Regions from separate parts of the Janthinobacterium svalbardense genome, predicted to be linked through region 2. Evidence: predicted binding sites of a transcription regulator. Region 2 holds the regulator's gene; each other region holds the start of a gene.
The links. The regulator FNR, encoded in region 2, switches genes on or off when oxygen is low (the NO sensors DNR and NnrR bind a similar motif). The targets are predictions, from matches to a motif close to TTGATNNNNATCAA.
Positions count from the first base shown of each region.

Region 1: cydD (thiol reductant ABC exporter subunit CydD) is a predicted target of FNR. The motif match lies at 2,454-2,467, and genes of this name have one in related genera.
Region 3: CNX70_RS15650 (serine protein kinase) is a predicted target of FNR. The motif match lies at 3,453-3,466, and genes of this name have one in related genera.
Region 4: cqsA (alpha-hydroxyketone-type quorum-sensing autoinducer synthase) is a predicted target of FNR. The motif match lies at 2,925-2,938, and genes of this name have one in related genera.

Region 1 covers NZ_CP023422.1:2,773,942-2,778,549, reverse strand. The annotation lists gene CNX70_RS12515 (amino acid ABC transporter ATP-binding/permease protein) at 1-692, opposite strand, end outside; gene cydD (thiol reductant ABC exporter subunit CydD) at 689-2,389, opposite strand; gene CNX70_RS12505 (GbsR/MarR family transcriptional regulator) at 2,507-3,079, shown strand; gene CNX70_RS28875 (PEP-CTERM sorting domain-containing protein) at 3,383-3,961, shown strand; gene CNX70_RS12495 (hypothetical protein) at 4,121-4,300, shown strand; tRNA gene CNX70_RS12490 (tRNA-Arg) at 4,371-4,445, opposite strand; tRNA gene CNX70_RS12485 (tRNA-Pro) at 4,540-4,608, opposite strand, start outside.
Region 2 covers NZ_CP023422.1:291,475-296,082, reverse strand. The annotation lists gene CNX70_RS01235 (response regulator) at 1-1,609, opposite strand, end outside; gene fnr (fumarate/nitrate reduction transcriptional regulator Fnr) at 1,849-2,607, shown strand; gene CNX70_RS01225 (FixH family protein) at 2,734-3,258, opposite strand; gene ccoG (cytochrome c oxidase accessory protein CcoG) at 3,405-4,608, opposite strand, start outside.
Region 3 covers NZ_CP023422.1:3,530,056-3,534,663, reverse strand. The annotation lists gene CNX70_RS15660 (SpoVR family protein) at 1-83, opposite strand, end outside; gene CNX70_RS15655 (DUF444 family protein) at 80-1,264, opposite strand; gene CNX70_RS15650 (serine protein kinase) at 1,267-3,246, opposite strand; gene CNX70_RS15645 (chymotrypsin family serine protease) at 3,523-4,608, shown strand, end outside.
Region 4 covers NZ_CP023422.1:5,286,218-5,290,825, forward strand. The annotation lists gene CNX70_RS23540 (MFS transporter) at 1-718, shown strand, start outside; gene CNX70_RS23545 (GIY-YIG nuclease family protein) at 731-1,078, shown strand; gene CNX70_RS23550 (MarR family winged helix-turn-helix transcriptional regulator) at 1,136-1,603, shown strand; gene cqsA (alpha-hydroxyketone-type quorum-sensing autoinducer synthase) at 1,614-2,858, opposite strand; gene CNX70_RS23560 (sensor histidine kinase) at 3,026-4,330, shown strand; gene CNX70_RS23565 (response regulator) at 4,334-4,608, shown strand, end outside.

The DNA of each region.
Region 1 (4,608 bases), 2.5 Mb from region 2:
GCAGCGCACTGGGCGTCGATGCGGCCCGCCATCACCAGGTCCGTCTGACCGGCCACCAGGTCGATGGTGCCAGAGCGCAATTTTTCGATGGCGCGCGAGCGCACGATGGCGGGACGGCGGGCACGCTGCGCCACGACCCAGCTGATGCCGCCGCCGGCGGCCAGCAGCCACGCGGCCAGGCCCAGGCCCAGCTGCCACTGCATCGCGCCCAATGCCACGCCGGCCAGCAAGGCCACGCACAGGGCCGTAAAGGCCGGCACCAGCAGGCGCAAATACAGCGCTTCGAGCGCGTCGATATCGGCCGTCAGGCGAAACAGCAGCTTGGCGGGCTGGCGCAGCAGGCGGCTGGCTGCTTCCGGGCGCGTCCAGCCGCGGAACAGTTGCACGCGGATGCTGGCCAGCGCGGCGAACGTGGCGTCGTGCGTGACGAGGCGTTCCGCATAGCGCGAACCCGTGCGGCCGATGGCCAGCAGGCGGATGCCGGCCGACGGGCCGAACACGTCGAACAGCACGGCCGTGGAGGCATGCAGGCCGGCAATCGAGGTGGCGGTAATAAACCAGCCAGACAAACCCAGCAAAGCCATGCCGGCCACCGCCGTCAGGGCCGCCAGCAAGGCGCCCCCGATCAGCTTGCCGGGCTGGGCCAGCAGCAATTGCCGCAGGACGGGGTTCGATATGCGGGAAGTTTTCATGCCGGCTGTTCCTGTTCGTGCTCCTGTGCCTGCGCCCGGACATCGACCTGTACCGTGCGCTGCAGCCGGCCGGCCAGCACGGGGTCGTGCGTGGCGACGAGCATGGTCTTGCCCTTGGCCAGTGCCAGCAAGGCGTCCGTCACGCGCGCCGCCGTTTCGCTGTCCAGGTGGGCCGTCGGTTCATCGACCAGCAGCAAGTCCGCATGCGGATGCAGGGCCACGCGGGCCAGGGCCAGGCGCACGGCTTCGCCGCCGGACAAGCCCTGGCCGCCATCGCTGAGCATGATGGCCGGCTGCGCCTGCGCCACGCCAGCCAGGTCGGCCAGGTGCAGCGCCTGCGTCACCTGCGCAGCGTTCGCACCGAGGCGGCCCAGGGTGACATTCTGGCTGACGGAGGCGGCAAACACGTGCGGACGCTGGCCCATCCAGGCCATGCGCTGGCGCAAGGTATTCACGGTGCTGTCGCTCAGGCGCACGCCGCCGATGCGGATCTCGCCATCGCTGACGGGCAGCAAGCCGGCCAGCAGGGACAGCAAGGTGCTCTTGCCGGCGCCGCTGGCGCCCAGCAGGGCCACGTGTTCACCGGCGCACACCGTCAAGTCGAAGCGCTCGAATACGGGCGCTTCGCCGGGATGGGCAAAGCGCAGTTGATGGATGTCGACGGCCGGTGGCGGTGCCACCGCCATGGCGGCAGCGGACACGGCAGCCACTGCCACACCAAAGCCTGGCAAGGGCACGCCCTCGCCCGCCAGGTCGTGTAGGCCGGCCAGGCCCGCTTCGCCGGCCGCCTTGTCGTGCCAGACGGCGGCCAGTTCGCGCAGTGGCTCGAAGAATGCGGGCGCCAGCAGCAGGATGAACAAGCCCTGCCCCAGGCTCAGTTCGCGGCCCCAAGTGCCGAAATTGATGCTACCCAGCAAGGAGAAACCGATAAACGCCGCCACCATGGCGACACCCAGCGCGGAAAACAGTTCCAGCACGGCGGACGACAAAAAGGCGATGCGCAGCACCACCATCGTGCGCCGGCGCACGGATTGCGACGAGGCGTCCAGCCGTTCGGCCGTGGCGTCGACGGCGTCGAGCGCGCGCAAGGTGGCCAGGCCGCGCAGGCGGTCCAACAGGAAGGCATTCATGCTGCCCATTTCCACCATCTGCGCGCGGCTGGCCGCTTGCGCGCCCATGCCCACCAGGGCCATGAAGACGGGAATCAGGGGCGCGGCGATGAGCAGGATCAAGGCCGCGATCCACGACAACGGCGTCACCACGGCGAGGATCACAAGCGGCACGGTGAGCACTTTCCAGCGCGCCGGCTTGTAGCGCACCAGATATGGCACGATGGCTTCGGCCTGCTCGGCGATGACGCTGGCCGCCTGGCCCGACTGCGCGCGCTGGCGGTCCAGCGGCGAACGCTGCGCCAGCGCTTGCGCCACCTGGGCGCGCAAGGTGCTCAGATGGGCGCGCGCCGCCGCGTACATGCGCCGCGCGCCCCACGCTTCGCCGCCGGCGCGCAGCACACCCAGCAGCAGCACGCCGGCGGCCGGCAGCAGGGCCGCGCGCCACGGTGCACCGTCCAGCATGGCTTGCACGGCCCAGGCCAGCAAGGCCGCTTGTGGCAGCCACAACAAGGCGGCGCCACCTTGCGCCAGGCTGGCGGCGCGGGGAAGGATAAAGCGGGGCAAAGACAGTGGCGTGGTCGGCATCTCTATACTTTTTGAGTTTTCAGAATTTTCTGTAAATTCGATTTTCTGTATAATACTGCGAAACATGACATATATCAATTGACCCTGCGGGTGTGGCGTGAAAAAATTCAGATAATTATGAAAACTCAACATATCCACATGACGCCGCTGATCCTGACCTTTGTCAGCCATTTCGGCGAGATGGGCAGCCGCTGGGGCTTTAACCGTACGGTGGGACAAGTGTACGCCTTGTTGTTTGTCGCGGAGCATCCTTTGCACGCGGACGAAATCGCGGAACACCTGAGTTTTTCACGCTCGAACGTGAGCATCGGCTTGAAGGAATTGCAGGGCTGGGGCTTGATCCGCCAGTCGCGCATCCCCGGCGACCGGCGCGAGTATTTTTCGTCTCTGGGCGATGTGTGGCAAATCTTCCGCGTGGTAGCCGCCGAACGCCGCCGCCGCGAAGTGGCGCCCACCCTGACGGTGCTGCGAGAATCGCTGCTGGCGCCGGCCACGGAACCCGTGGACCAGTATGCGCAGGAGCGCATGCGCGAAATGTATGAATTGGTCGACCTGGCCAACACCTGGTTCGACGACTTGCAGCGCCTGTCGCCCGAATCGATGGCGCAACTGATGAAAATGGGCGCCAAGGTGCAAAAATTGCTCAACGCCAAGGACCGCCTGTTTGGCGTCAGCAACAACAACGATTGACCCCCCTCCCCAAAGCCGTGACGCCGCCAGCACAGACTGGCGCGCCTTGTCACGCCATTTCCCAACGTCATGCTGGCTATCGCTGGCACAGTCAAACATAGCCATATACGATGTTGTCAAGCGAACCAATAGAATTATTAAAATTGTATTAATTTATATCAAGAGTAAGCTTTCATTTGCGTATTCGCTACGCGCAGGAAATAGTTAAAAGCAGCTAAAAACGGGCAATGGGATGACCTCCCCGGCAGGCAGGGACGCGCCCCGACACGATGAAGCGACTGTCTCAAGCACAAGGGGGTTTTCATGAAAAGCGTAAAAAATATTGCCATCAAGGCATCCATGCTGGCCGCAATGACTGTACTGGCAAGTGCGGCGCAAGCGGCCACCTGGGTGGATGTAGGGCCTGCCAGCGGTTTCCTCATCGCCAGCAGCACCGTCACGTATTCACCATCGCCGGCACTGCAGGTGAAATATTATGACGATAATCTGGTGCCGCAGAGTCCTGCGGCCATCCAGGGTTACATCAATGGCGTGTTCGGCAGCAGCCTGGGCGCCGCCGTCTCGTATTGCGACAACGCCACCTCGGGCTGCACCGCCGGCACCACGGCAGGCTGGAGCGCTGGCGTCAATTCCTATACGAGCGCGGCCGCCTATGACTATCTGGCCATCCACTTCGGCCAGGGCGAACTGGTATTCCACTGGGCCGCACCCGTGGCCGCCGGCACCACTTTCACGGTGGCAGGCCTGCCCAAGGATCTGAGCAACTACAGGGCCTTCATTTCCGCCGTGCCGGAACCTGAAACCTATGCCATGCTGCTCGCAGGTCTGGGCATGCTGGGCTTCCTGGCACGCCGCCGCCAGGGAGAGCAAGCCTCATCATAAGCCGCATCACGGCAGCGGCGTACCAGCGCCCGCTGCCGCTCTCAATGCCAGCCGCATCTTTACGCCGCGCTTGCGGCGCCAGGCCCACTGTTTACACCATTTTTAGATCCCCCTCGCTATGCTCGACAGCATCAACTGCTGATCGACGAGGGAGAATTCATGCACGAACAACCGTTTCAGCCACGCGCGCGCAGCGTGATCCGCCAGCACTTGCCCGTGCGGGAACGGCTGCGTCTGGCCCGACTGGCCAACAGAAAAATCGTTTCGGTATGTTCGGCGCTGCTGTGCGCGGTGCCGCTGCTGTATTTGCTGATCGTGGTGCTGTTTGCGCAGCCTTAGGGCCGCGTGCTGACAGACAGGAAGAGAGAAGATTGCGGCCGCATGGCGCAAGCCGTGGCCAGTATGAAACTGGTCCGCCCAGAGGGAATCGAACCCCCATTCACGGTTTAGAAGACCGTTGTCCTATCCGTTGAACGATGGGCGGAAAGGTGCAGTATTTTAATCCATGCGCGCCAGCAATGAAATGCCAGCGCGGAATAGAAAACGGGCTGTCATTTCTGACAGCCCGCTTATGACTTTGGTCGGAGTACAAGGATTCGAACCTTGGACCCCCTGGTCCCAAACCAGGTGCGCTACCGGGCTGCGCC
Region 2 (4,608 bases):
AGCGCAGCCAGGCGCGGCCTTGCTGGCTTTCGGCCAGGCTGACGGCCACCACCACCTCGCCGCTCTCGGTAAACTTGATGGCGTTGCCGGCCAGGTTGACGAGAATTTGCTGCAGGCGCTGGGCGTCGCCCACCAGGCGCCGCGGCACGTCGGGTTCGACGGCGATGGCCAGTTCCAGCTCCTTTTCGCCCGCATTCATGGTCATCGTCGTGGCCAGCGTGTTCATGACCTCGTCGAGGTCGAATTCGACGGGCGACAATTCCATGCGGCGCGCCTCAATCTTCGAATAGTCGAGCACGTCGTTGAGGATGCCCAGCAGCGACTGGCCCGCCACGCGCACCATGGTCAGATACTTGCGCTGTTCCGTATCGAGCCTGGTATTGCCCAGCAAATACACCATGCCCAGTACGGCATTCAGGGGCGTGCGGATTTCATGGCTCATATTGGCCACGAAATCGCTCTTCGCGCGGTTGGCCGCCTCGGCCCGGTCGCGCTCCTGTTCCAGCTCCGTCGCGCGCGCTTCGAGTTCCTGCTGCAGGCGGTCGCGTTCGCTCATCAGGCCGTTGAACGCTTCCGTCAGTTCGCCGATCTCGTCGCGCTGCCGCACCGGCACGGGCGTGAAACGGCTGCCGCTGGTGCGCATGGCTTGCAGCGTGTCACGCAGGCGCACCAGCGGAGACAGCAGGCGCACGGTGACCCAGCCCAGAATAAACGCGGCCAGTAGCGAAGCGAGGATGCTCCACAGCACCAGCCGGTACAGTACGCCATCGAACGGTTCGAAGGCATCGTCGAGAGGCAGCGAGGCGGCCAGCAGCCAGTTCACGGATTTCAGGCGTTTGAAGCTGTTGACGGCCGTGATGCTGCGGCTGTTGGTGCTGACCATGCTGCCTTCGCCATCTTGCCTCAACAACTCGGTGGTGGTCAGGTTGGCGTTCGGCAGGCGTGGCTGCAGCAAACGGTTGGTATCGGGGTGCAGCACGTAGCGCGGCACGGCGCCGCGCGTGAGGATGAAGTAATAGCCGCTCTTGCCGATCTTTTCCGAACGCAGGCGTCCCAGCAGGTTGTCCTTGTACAGGCGCAGCACACCGATCACCACGCCGGCCACCTGGCCATCGGCCGTGAGCACGGGCGCCACCATCTGCACGATGGGCATGCCGCTCGATTTGCCCAGCATCGGCTCGGTGATCATGGGCTGGCGCGTGCGCAGGACGGTCTGGAAATACTCGCGCTCGGCGACGTTGATGCCGGCGCGCCCCGCCACTTCCGGCATGTCGGCCACGACGGCGCCTTGCGCATCGAGCACCAGCACGTCGTCGAACAGCACCAGCATCGAGCGGCGCGAATAGTATTCGCGTAATTGGGCGGGCTGGGCGATCAATTCCGGCGGCTGCTGCCTGGCCGTCAGCGTGACGATCTGCAGCAGCATGCCCAGCTTGTCGTCGAGTTCGGCAGCGGTGCGGCTGATCAGGGCAGATTGCTGGCTCAGCAGTACTCGGGTGAAGTCGGCGCGCATGTGCTGCACCTGTATCATGGTGACCAGCGCGATCATGGCGATCGAGGTCAGGCTGGTGGCCAGCGCGACTTTTGCTTTGATGCCGAGAGGCTTCATGATTTCCTTTTCAGTACCGGGCGGTACAGGCGGCAGAGAATGCTGTCGGGAATTTTCCTATCAATACATCAACTTGGCAAGCGGCGTCGCGCAAATTGCCTTTCCCACATGGGCTTTTAACGATGTTGCCATATAATCAAGGTTGGAACGTCGTTTATTCAGCGGAAATGCGGTGAAATTGGCACACGGCAACCCTGTATGCAGTAAACTCGTTATTGCATTTTCTAAAAGGTACCGACATGACTGAAGCGCTACTCACTCCCACCATGCCCACAGTGACCGTGGAAGCGTTGCGTGCGCGATGCTCGACCTGCAGCATGCATCAATTGTGCCTGCCGATGGGCCTCGATGTGGGCGACATGGACAGGCTGGACCAGATCATCGGCCGCCGCCGCAAGATCGTGCGCGGTGCCTCGCTGTTCCGCATCGGCGACTCGTTCCAGAATCTGTACGCGATCCGCCTGGGGCACTTCAAGACGTACCAGATCAATCCGGGCGGTGAAGAGCAGGTGACGGGTTTCCAGATGGCTGGCGAACTGCTGGGCATGGACGCCATCAGCGCCGACCGCCACCACTGTAATGCGGTGGCGCTGGAAGACAGCGAAGTGTGTGAAATTCCGTTTTCCAGCCTGGAACAGTTGCTGGGCAATATGCCGACCCTGCTGCGCCATTTCCATCGCATGATGAGCCAGGAAATCACACGCGAGCAAAGCGTCATGCTGTTGCTGGGCAATATGCAGGCGACCCAGCGTTTTGCCGCCTTTATCGTCAACCTGGCCTCGCGCTATGAAGCGCGCGGCTATTCGGCCAGCAAATTTCAGCTGCGCATGTCGCGCGAGGAAATCGGCAATTACCTGGGGCTGACCATCGAAAGCGTCAGCCGTTTATTGTCGAAATTCAAGAAGGAAGGCTGGCTGCGCGTCTCCAACCGCGAGATCGAGATCTTGCAGCCAGCAAAATTGAAGGCCATTACAGCCGGCACGGACGTCTGTAAATAACAGCACCGTCAAAACCTACTGCGCGTCGCGCTTTGCGGCCTGCGATGCTCGCTGTGCTCTAGCACAGCTGCGCTTCTTAGCCACAAATCACTGCCGCTCGCTACGGTTTTTTCCCGGCGCTGTACGTTATAGCTCTTCATCCGCATGCAGCGCGATGCTGCGCTGCAGGGGCCAGGTCCAGATGCCGGACAGGCGCCACTCGCGTTTGTCGTTTTCCACCAGTACTTGCCAGCGGCTGCGCTCGAGCATCGGCAGCGCCACGGAGAAATTGCCGGCCGCATCGGGCTGCACCAGCAGCTTGATATCTTTTTCCGGCAAGGTCGCATGCGCCAGATGCAACTGCAGCGGACCCTGGTAAGCCTTGCCGAAGCTGTGCACGGAACCACTCAGGCGCGCTGCAGCAACGTCATACGACAGGCTGGTATCCATCGCCAGGTCGCTGGCGATCGTGTCGCGCCGCAAATCCTGGTTGATCGCCTTGCCCTGCTTGTAATAATCACCCACCACCAGGGCATCGGGCTGCGTAAACGCGATATACGCCATGCAGCTGCCGACGACCACGGACAGGCCGGGACCGATCATCAGCAGCCATGGCCAGCGATGCTTGTACCACGGGGCAACGGGGGCTTGCAGCTTGAGACTGTCGGACATTTTGTTCTCCTTGGGGTCAGACCCTTTGGGTCTGACCCCAGCTTTTGCTTCTGGGTTGAAAATAAAGTAAAGCTAACGCATGTTTGATGCTACCCCTACGGCGAAATACCGGGGTCGGACCCAGAGGGTCCGACCCCGAATCAACATCACCGCGGTACGATGAATACCGCGCTTTCACGCACATGCAGCGATGGGTCGTCCAGCGAGTGCAATTCGATCGCAATCTTGTTCGAGCCCTTTTCTCCCACGCCGTGCGGTACGCGCAGGCGGATCGGCCAGCCCAGCGTTTCCGTCGGCTGCAAGGTCACCTCTTCGCGCGTCAGCAAGGTCAGGCCCGGCAAGCCGGAAGCGCTGATTTTGAAATGCTGGGTTTGCTCCGAGGTGTTCATGATCTGCAAGCGGTAGACGTTTTCGATCATGCCGTCTTCCACTTCGCGTCCCATCGAACCGCGGTCGCGGATCACGTCCATTTTCAGGGGCGTGCGCAGCGCCAGCGAGGTACACACGGCGATGATGATCAGGGCCAGGATGGAAGTGTAGATCAGCACGCGCGGGCGCATGGCGCGCTGGCGGATCTGCTTCGAACTGAAGTTGTTTTCCATCGCATGGTCGGTACTGTAGCGTACCAGTCCCCGCGGCCGGTCGACCTTGTCCATCACGGTATTGCAGGCATCGACGCAGGCGGCGCAGCCGATGCATTCATACTGCAGGCCGTTGCGGATATCGATGCCGGTCGGACACACTTGCACGCACAGGGTGCAGTCGATGCAATCGCCCAGCTTGTCGTTGTTGCCAGCCTTCTTGCTGATGGCGCCACGCGGTTCGCCGCGCTTGGCATCGTAGGTGATGATCAGCGTGTCCTGGTCGAACATGGCGCTCTGGAAGCGCGCGTAGGGGCACATGTATTTGCACACCTGCTCGCGCAGCCAGCCCGCGTTGCCGTAGGTTGCCAGGCTGTAGAACAAGACCCAGAACCATTCCCAGGGACCGAAATTGAGGGTGGTCACCTCGCGCGCCAGTTCCTTGATCGGCGTGAAATAGCCGACAAAGGTAAAGCCCGTCCACAGGGCGATGGCGCCCCATGCCAGGTGCTTGGCCGTCTTCTTGAAGGCCTTGCGCACGGAGGGGCCCTGCTTGTCGAGGGCCATGCGCGCGCTGCGCGTGCCCTCGATGCGGCGTTCGACCCACAGGAAGATTTCCGTGTATACCGTTTGCGGGCAAGAGAACCCGCACCACACCCGCCCGGCGATGGCCGTGACGAGGAACAACAAATACGCACAGATGATCAGCAGGGCCGCCAGATAGATGAAATCCTGGGGCCACAGCACGACGCCGAAAATGTAGAACTTG
Region 3 (4,608 bases), 3.0 Mb from region 2:
TCCAGGCCCATGGTAACTGGCTTGTCGGCCTTGTCGGCTTTGTCTGCCGCGTCGCCGTGGTTCTGGGCGTCAGGCCGTGTCATGACGCTTCTTCCGTGTCGGCCGCCTCGTGCTGGAAAAAGGTGCGGATGGCCGCCCAAACATCGTCAGGCTTGCTGAGGATGCTGCTGTGCAAAGGCAAGCCCTGCCGTTCCTGCTCGGCGCACAGGCTGTGCATTTCCGTTTCCAGGCTGCGCGGCACGCCGGGCAAGGTTTCCACATAGCCCATATAGCTGAGCAAGGCGGCCAGGTCGCCCAAGGCCAGGCTGGCGGCCGCCCGGTCTTCGCTGAAATTTTCGCCATCGGAGGCATAGAACAGATAGGCGTTATAGCGCCCCGGCGCGTAGTGTTCCTGCAGCAGTTCGCGGCTCAGGCGAAAGGCGGTGGAGGCCATGGTGCCGCCCATGCCATTGACCTGGAAGAATTCGGCTTCGGAAAATTCCCAGGCCCGCGTCGTATGGGCGATGAAGCGCGTTTCCACGCGCGCATACCTGCGCCGCAAGCCCTGCAAGGCAAAGAAAAAGAAGGATTTGGCCAACTTGCGCTCGGCTTGCGCCATGCTGGCCGACACGTCCAGCACGAAAAACACGACGGCATTCGTGCTGGGCCGGGGCTGTGCCAGCACCTGGCGGTAGCGCAAGTCATCATTGGTAAAGGGCACGGGCTGCGCTTGCAAGGCGCGCCGCTTGATCGCTTCCTTGACGGTGCGGCGCCGGTCCAGGCGCGAGCGGGCGCCATGCCGGTCCAGGCCGCTGCGTACCAGCCGCACGTCGTCGATCGCGCCCAGGTGGCGCGGTTTCAGGTGCGGCAAGGCGAAGGCGTCCCATAGCCAGTCGAGGATATCGTCGATGGGAAACTCCAGCAGCAGGCGCACCGCCCCCTCGCCATCGCCGCCTGGCGCACCGGCCTCGCCCGTGGCGGCAGGGCGCGCCGCGCGCAGGAGATCGCCGGGCTGGCCGTCACCCTGGCCTGCACCCACGCTGTTGCGCGCGGGCGCAAGGCGAAAATGCGCATGTTCGAGCAGGCGCATGGGCACTTGCACCGTGCGCTGCTGCGGTCCGTCGATCAAGTCAGGCGTGGCGATCAGCTCGGGCAAGTGCGCCTGCACGGCTTCGCGTACTTTCTGGTTGTGGCGCAGCCAGTCGCGCGCGCCGCGCGAGAACAAGCCGTACCAGGGCTGGGCCTGGGCAGGGGCGGTGGAAGCTGGCGAAGTCGTGGCGGACATGGCTATTCCTGCGCCAGCAAGGTGGTCACGTAGTTGAGCGCTTCGCGCGCGCTATGGGCGTCATAGCCGTATTCGTCCACCAGGCGCTGCTCGACGGCAGAGATCCTGGCCCGCACGTCATCGTCGGGGCGCTTGGCCGAACCGACCAGGCGCAGCACGTCGCGCCGCTGCTCGAACAGATATTGCTGAATGGCATCGTGCAGTTGCGCGTGGCTGCCCAGGCCAAAGGGCTCGCCCCGCTTGAAGGCGCCCATGGCCTTGCGCACCACTTCTTGTCGGAACGACTGCTTGCCCGCGTCGCTGATATGAATTTTTTCTTCCACGGCGCGCAGGAAGCGCTCGTCGGGGCGGCGCTCTTCGCTGGTCATGGGGTCGCGGATCTGGCGGTTGTCGAGCATGGCTTCGACTTCATCGAGATACTTGCTCAGCAAGTCCTGTGCTTCTTGCTCGAACGACACGAACAGGGCCTTGTGCACGTCGGCCTTGACCCAGCGGTTATAGAAATCCTTGCGCGTGAGCACCAGGTAATCGACCCACTGGCGCTTGCGCCGCGGTTCGATGCGCGCATCGCTTTCGATGCCATCCTTCAGGGCCAGCAGCACATCCATGGTGGAGAGGCTGTTGCGCTGAGCGGAAATGATGGCGTGCGACAGGGCATTGATGACGAAACGGGGCGACACGCCCGACAAGCCCTCGTCGGGCGCCTTGTCGCGCGCGCGCAAGCGGCGGATGTCGGCATGCTGCAAGTCGTCGACATCTTCGTCCGCATACACGCGCAGCTTCTTGACCCGTTCGGTTTCCTTGTCCTCGCCTTCGGGCAGGCGGCTGAGGATGGCGAACACCGCCGCCGCATGCAGCACGTGCGGATCGAGGTGCACGTCGCGGAAGGCGGGCGCGGCCGCTAAGATCAGCTTGCGGTAAATGCGTGCTTCTTCGCGGTAATTGAGCGTATACGGCACTTGCACGATGACCATGCGGTCGAGCAGCGCCTCGTTTTCGCTTTCTTGCAGGAATTTGCGAAATTCGGCCAGGTTCGTGTGCGCGAGAATGGTTTCGTCGAGGTAAATCAGGGGAAAGCGCGATACCTTGACATTCTTTTCCTGCGTCAGGGTGAGTAGTAAATAGAGGAATTCCCGCTTGACTTTGAGGATTTCGATCATTTCCAGCATGCCGCGGCTGGCCGCATACACGGCGCCGGACCACGACCAGGCGCGCGGATCGCCTTCGTCGCCGTACTGCGCCACTTTCGACAGGTCGACGGAACCGACCAGGTCGGCCAGGTCGGCCGTGGTAGGGTCGTGCGGCGCATACGTGCCGATGCCGCAGCGGCCCGCCTCGGACAGGTGGATGCGTTCGACGGGCATGCGCAGGAAGTCGCCCGCGTACTGTTCTTCCAGGCGGGCGCGGCAATGGGGACACAGTTCGCCATGCAGCTCGGCATCATAGCTGGCGCGAAAGTCGGCGCGCATGCTGTGCGGCACCAGATGCAGCGGTGATTCGTGCACGGGGCAGCCGGCGATGCCGTACAGCGCGCCTTCGCTGCTGTGGCTGTATTCTTCCAGCCCCCGTTTGAGCAGGATCACCAGGGTCGACTTGCCGCCCGACGGCGGGCCCAGCAGCAGCAGCATGCGGCGGCCCACTTCGGAACCGGCGGCAGCCGCCTTGAAGTAGGCGGCCACGCGGTCGATCGCCTCGTCGATGCCGAACAGTTCGTCGTCGAACAGGCGGCAGCGGAAGCGCCCGCTCTCATCGGTCTGGCCGTTCCAGCGCATCATGTCCCACAAGTAGTGGTGCGCGCTGCGCGTCAGCAGGGCCGCGCGGCCGGGCAGGATTTGCTCGATGAAGTCGGCAAAACTGCCGCGCCAGGGGCTGATGCGGTGGTTTTCCGCCCAGGCCGCCATGCCTTGCACAAAACCGGCATGCTGGCCTGCTTGCTCGCCCGCAGGCGCATCGTCGTGGCGTGTCGTACCAGGGCTCGTCATTGTTTCCCCATCCATACCGTTGCCGGTGTTGCTAACCTTGCTGTTGTAGCTAACCTTGCTGCCGTGGAGCAGGCCCGGTTCCAGCCTGTCGGCCAAGTATACGGCGGCGCCTCTGCCCGCACGCCTGATCTCGCTCAACCTTGACGAGGGAACTATTTTTGCCCGCTTGGCCCCGTTGGCGCAGGGCGGCCACGCGCCTGCGCAATTCAATCCAGATCAATACCGGCCGGCGCGGCCCGTCCACACTGGATATCCAGAGCAAACCACGAGGAGAACATGATGATCGGCAATGATAACGGTTTCAGCGCCCCACCCGGCAGCAGCGGCCAGGGGCAAAGCGCAGACGATGAAGAGGCCATCGGCCAATTTTCCACCCCCGGCGAGGACGACAATACGATCGAGAGCGCGTCCGTCTCGGACGTGCCCGACGCCCTGAGCGGCGTCAGCATGGAATTGCTGGAAATCAAGCGCAGTATCGAAGACGGCATGCGCCAGTCCATTTCCCAGGCGGGCGGCGTGCGTGCCGCCGACGCCTTCAGCGATGGCGGCAATATCCAGGGCGTGTCCATCGGCTTGGGCGAGGGCGCCAGCGACAGCTCGTCCGGCGAACCGGGCTTGCCGGCCCTGACCCTGTACGTGGCCGAACCGACGTCCGTCGACCGCGCCAAGGCGGCCATCGTGGGGGCCATGGGCGTGCGCGCCGTGGCCAGCGACAGGGTGCCCGTGAATATCGTCGTCACGGGCGTGATCGACGCGCAACCGCACCGTTTCCGCTTGCGTCCGGCGCCGGGCGGCGTCTCGGTCGGGCATTTCCGCATCACCGCTGGCACCATCGGCTGCCTGGCCGTGGGGCGCAGCGCGCCGCGCAACAGCCGTTTGATGATTCTGAGCAATAATCACGTGCTGGCCAATTCCAACGGCGGCGCGTTCAACGACTGCATCGTGCAGCCGGGTCCCATCGATGGCGGGCGCTGCCCGCAAGACCAGGTGGCCGTGCTCGAACGCTTCGTGCCCATCAATTTTAGTGGCGGCGTCAATTTTGTCGATTGCGCCACCGGCTGGGCCTGGCCAGACCGCGTGCGTCGTGAACTGGTCTACCTGAGCGGTGGCGTGCCGGCCTATTTCCGCATCAGCAATGCGCTGGCAGCGCCCGCGCTGGGCATGCTGGTCGGCAAATCCGGACGCACGACGCAATTGACGCAGGGCCGCATCACGGGCCTGGGCGCCACCATCAACGTCAATTATGGCGGCGGCAGGATCGCGCTGTTCCAGGACCAGATCGCCATTACGGGCGTCAGCGGAGCATTCAGCGCGGGCGGCGACTCCGGCTCGTCCATCTGGACCTGGAACCAGCAGCGCAAT
Region 4 (4,608 bases), 1.3 Mb from region 2:
CTTTGCCATCGATGCGCTGACGTTTCTGTTCTCCGCCTGGACCTTGCGCCAAGTCAAGCTGCGGCCACTGGCCGTGGTGGCGGCGCAGGGCATGTGGCGCGACATGGCGGCGGGCCTGGCCATGGTGTGGCGCGACCTTCCCTTGCGCAGCTGCTATGCGTACTGGGCGCTGGTGGCCTTCTTCGTCATGGGTCCGCTGCAAGTGGCCTTGCCCGTGCTGGCCAGCGAACGCCTGCACGGTGCTGCGGCGCTGGGACTGCTGATGGGCGCGCACGGCGCCGGCACCCTGGCCGGCATGCTGGCGTCCAGCCTGGGCGGCGCCTGGCTACGCCAGCGTTTCGGCGCCACCTTGCTGGCCGTTGACGCCATTGTCGCCATCCTGCTGATGGCGCTGGGGCAAATCGAAACCGCCTGGCAAGGCGCGGCCTTGCTGGCCGTCACCGGCCTGCTGGGCGGCTATGTGCAGGTGGCCATCTTTACGTGGATACAGCGGCGCGTGGCGCCCACCATGCTGGGCCGGGCGATAGCCGTGTTCATGGGCATCTTCCTGGGCCTGGCGCCTCTGTCGGCGGCGGCCACGGGCGCGCTGCTGCGCCACCTGAGCGTGGGCGAACTGTTCTGCGCCGGCGGCGCCCTGCTGCTGGCCGCCGCCATCGCCGCCACCCTGTTCACTGACATTGCGCGCATCGCGGCAACCGATTACGTCACCCAACCTTGAGGAAATCGCAGGATGGATAAAACACAGCAAGCTGCCCTGAAAGCGGCCTACCGGCAACAAGCGCCAGCATTGGGCATCATCGCGCTGCGCCACGTGCCCAGCGGATGCACCCTGCTCGAACGCAGCCGCAACGCCCCTGGTGCGCTGAACCGCCACCGCTTCGAACTCGCGCTGGGCACGCACCGCAACGCCCGCCTGCAGGCGGACTGGCGGCGCGATGGCGCGGCAGCCTTCCGCTTCGACATCATCGACAGCGTCAAGGCATCGGGCGATCCCGCCTTCGATGCGCAGGCCGAACTCGATGCCCTGCTGGCGCTGCACCGCGCACAGTGGCTGGAACAGGGGCAGCCACTGTATTGAGCAGTATTGCTTTACACTTGCGCACTCAAGCACTGCGCAGCCAACACCAAGGAAACCATGACCGATCACACTTCCCCGCCGCCGGACGGCGCCAGCGCGCTGGACTTCTGCTTGCGCCTGGCGCGTGCCCAGGCGCTCATTGTGCGCCGCTTGGACAGCATCTTGGGCAATCTGCACGGCCTGAGCTTTGGCGATTATCAATTGCTGTACCACTTGCAGCGCGCACCCGGTGGCCGCCTGCGCCGCATCGACCTGGCCGAGCGCCTGGCGCTGACGGCGTCCGGCATCACGCGTTCGCTGATACCGCTGGAGAAAATCGGCCTGGTGGCGCGCCAGGCCGATGCGCGTGATGCCCGCGTCGGCTATGCCGTCATCACCGATACGGGGCAAGCCCTGCTGATCCATGCCGATGCGACGGCGCAGGCGCTGGGCCAGGAATTGCTGGGCAGCGCCAGCGCGCAGCAGTTGGCACCGCTGTCCCTGCTGCTGGCCGGCATCGCCGGCAGCCAGCCCGGCAACGGCTGACGCGCGCTCCCTACACCAGCGCCAGCTTGCGCAAACGCCGCGTCGACGGCCAGCGCGCCATGCCCGTCTCGTCGCGGATGGCGGCGCAGGCGGCCAGCACTCTGGCGCACTCGTCCTCGCGCAAGCCCGCATTCAGGGTCAGGCGCACCAGCGAGCGGTTCTTCGGCGTGGCCGGCGCGCAGAACACGGCGCCGTAGATGCCGTGCCGCTCCAGCGCCTTGCGCAGGATCAGGGTGTCGGGTTCAGCGCCCGCTTCCAGCGCGATGATTTGCTCGGTGCCGTCGCTGACGTTGTAGCCAAGCTCAGCCAGCCCCTGGCGCAGCTGCACGCTGTGGCGGCGCAGGGCGGCGCGGCGGCCGTCGGCGGCGCGGATGAAATCGAGCGCCGCATCGAACCACGCCAGCTCGTGTTCCAGCAGGCAGGAGCTGAAGATGGCGGGCCGCGAGGCGGACAGGAAATAGCCCTTGAAGCGGGCCGAACAGGTGATCAGCCCCGCCCGCCCCGCAAACGCCTTGGCCAGCGACGCCGTGCGGAAATGCACGCGCCCGGCCAGGCCCAGCTCGGCCACCAGGCCCGCGCCCTGCGGGCCGTGCGTGCCCAGCGAGTGCGACTCGTCGACGATCAGCATGCTGCCGCTGCGCTCGGAGATTTCCACCATTTCCAGTAGCGGCGCCACGCTGCCATTCGTGCTGTACAGCGCATCGACGACGATGATGCCGGGGCCATGCTTGTCGAGCTGGCGCTGCAGGTGGGCGCCATCGTTATGCAGGAAGGCCACGGGCACGGCTTGCGCCGATTGCACCCCTTCCCACAGCGAGGCGTGCGCCTGCATGTCCAGGTAGACGGGGATGCCGGGCCCGGCCAGGCTTTGCAGCAAGCCCACGTTAGCGGCCCAGCCCGACTGCGCCAGCACACAGGCTTCGCTGCCGAGATAGTCCGCGAATTTTTGTTCGAGCCGGTGCTGGCGGCTGCCTTCCTGCAAGAACACGGACGACATCAGCATGGCGCCGCCGCCCTGCAAGACGCGCGCCTGGGCCGCCAGCAGCACGGTCTCGCCGGCGATGTTCAGGTAATCATTACCTGCCAGCATGACTGCACGCGCGGGCATCGCTTGCCATTCGTGCAGGTGTTCGCCACCGAGCAGCTTCTCGATGCGCTCGACGTAATGTTCATCCATGCGTGCGCGCACGAAGGCAGGCATCTGTTGTTCGGCATGGATGGCGGGGGACGACAGGGGAAAAAGGGCGTGTGACATAGGGGACTCCTGATTGGTTGCGGGGGAACTACCGCGTCCAACATGCGCGAGCCATCCGGCAAGAGTTTGATACAGCTCAACAGTTATGCTGATATCGTGCTGATAAGGAGAGAACCCGCCGATCATGTTGCATTGACACGCCTCAACGAACACGTCCCCTGATCATGATGCACGTGCAGTCCCCTTCCGGAAAACGGTGGCAAGGCAAGCTGCTCCAGCCTTTCCTGCATTTCCACGACGCCATCGAACACACGCCCGTGCGGCGCGCGCAGGTGCGCACCCTGGCACTCATCGGTGCGCTGGGTATGCCCCTGTACTACGCGCTGTGGCATTATTTTTTTCCGCAAGAATACGAATCGCCACTGCTGCGCACCATCTCCGCCCTGCTGTTCCTGCCCGCGCTGTGGCCCGACCGCTTCAGCAATACCTGGTTCAGCGTGTACCTGTTCCTGGGGCTGACCTTCGAACTGCCATTTTTCTTCACCTACATGTTCCTGATGAACCACGCCGCAGCGCTGTGGATGCATTCACTGCTGGTGGCGCTGGTCGTGCTGTTTCATTTCGATACGCGCATCGCCATGCTGGCCTACCTGAGCGGCACCCTGCTGGCCTGCCTGGCGTTTGCCGTGTTTGGTGATCCCGCCTTTTTGCTCAGCGGCGACGTCTTGCAGCAATTGCCCGTGCACTGGTTCACGATTGCCGTGCTGTCGGTGGTCAAGGTGGGGCGCCATGTGGGTGCACAAGAGAAACTGGCCGGGCTGGCGGCCGGCCTGGGCAGCGTGGCGCACGAATTGCGCACGCCCCTCGTCAGCGTCGAGGCGAACGTGCGCGGGCTGCAGCGCAAGCTGCAAGACCGGCCGCCGGACGCGGCCAACCTGGAAGCGTTGGCGCGCATCCAGTTCGAAGTGCGCCACATGCACCACATGATCGATTTGTTCCTGCTCAGCGCCAGCGCCGTCAACCGCAAGCTCGAAGCGAACGAAGCTGTGGCCATGCACGACAGCGTGGCGGCCGTGCTGCGCCGCTATCCATTTACCAGCACGGCCCAGCGCGACATCGTCAAGGTCGACGTGCGCGCCGATTTCACCTTTCCGGGCCAGTCGGAATTGTGCGTGGTGATCCTGCTGAACCTGCTGCGCAATGCCTTGAAAAGCATCCACCGCGCCGGCAAGGGCCGCGTGCGCATCATCATCGATGGCGCCCATCCCGTGCCGCGCCTGCTGTTCATCGACACGGGCTGCGGCATCGCGGCCAACCGCCTGCCGCTGATCTTCGACCGCTTCTATTCGTATCCTGCGCACAACGGCAGCGGCATCGGCCTGGCCCTGTGCCGGCAAATCATGCAAGCCTGGCAGGCACGCATCCGCTGCGTGGCGCGCGAAGGTGCCTACGCCATCTTCGTGCTGGAATTTCCCCAGCCCCTGCCCGTGCCCACCCACACCCGTTTTCCATCCATCCACCGCGCGAGGTGACGCATGCAACTGCCCGTCTACACCCATCCGACCCTGACCGTACTGATCGACGACAGCGATTCCTTCCTGAAAAGCCTGGCGTTCCAGCTCGATCCTGGCCTGGCGCGCAAGACTTTCCACGACACCAGCAGCGCGCTGCACTGGCTGCGCCACAGCACGCAACTGGGCGAGACACCGCTGCACGTCAATTTCGACACGCAAAACCTGCCGCCCGACCAATGCAACGTGGCGCTCGATCTCGAACGCATCTGGCGCATCAGCGGCCAGGCGCAGCGCTT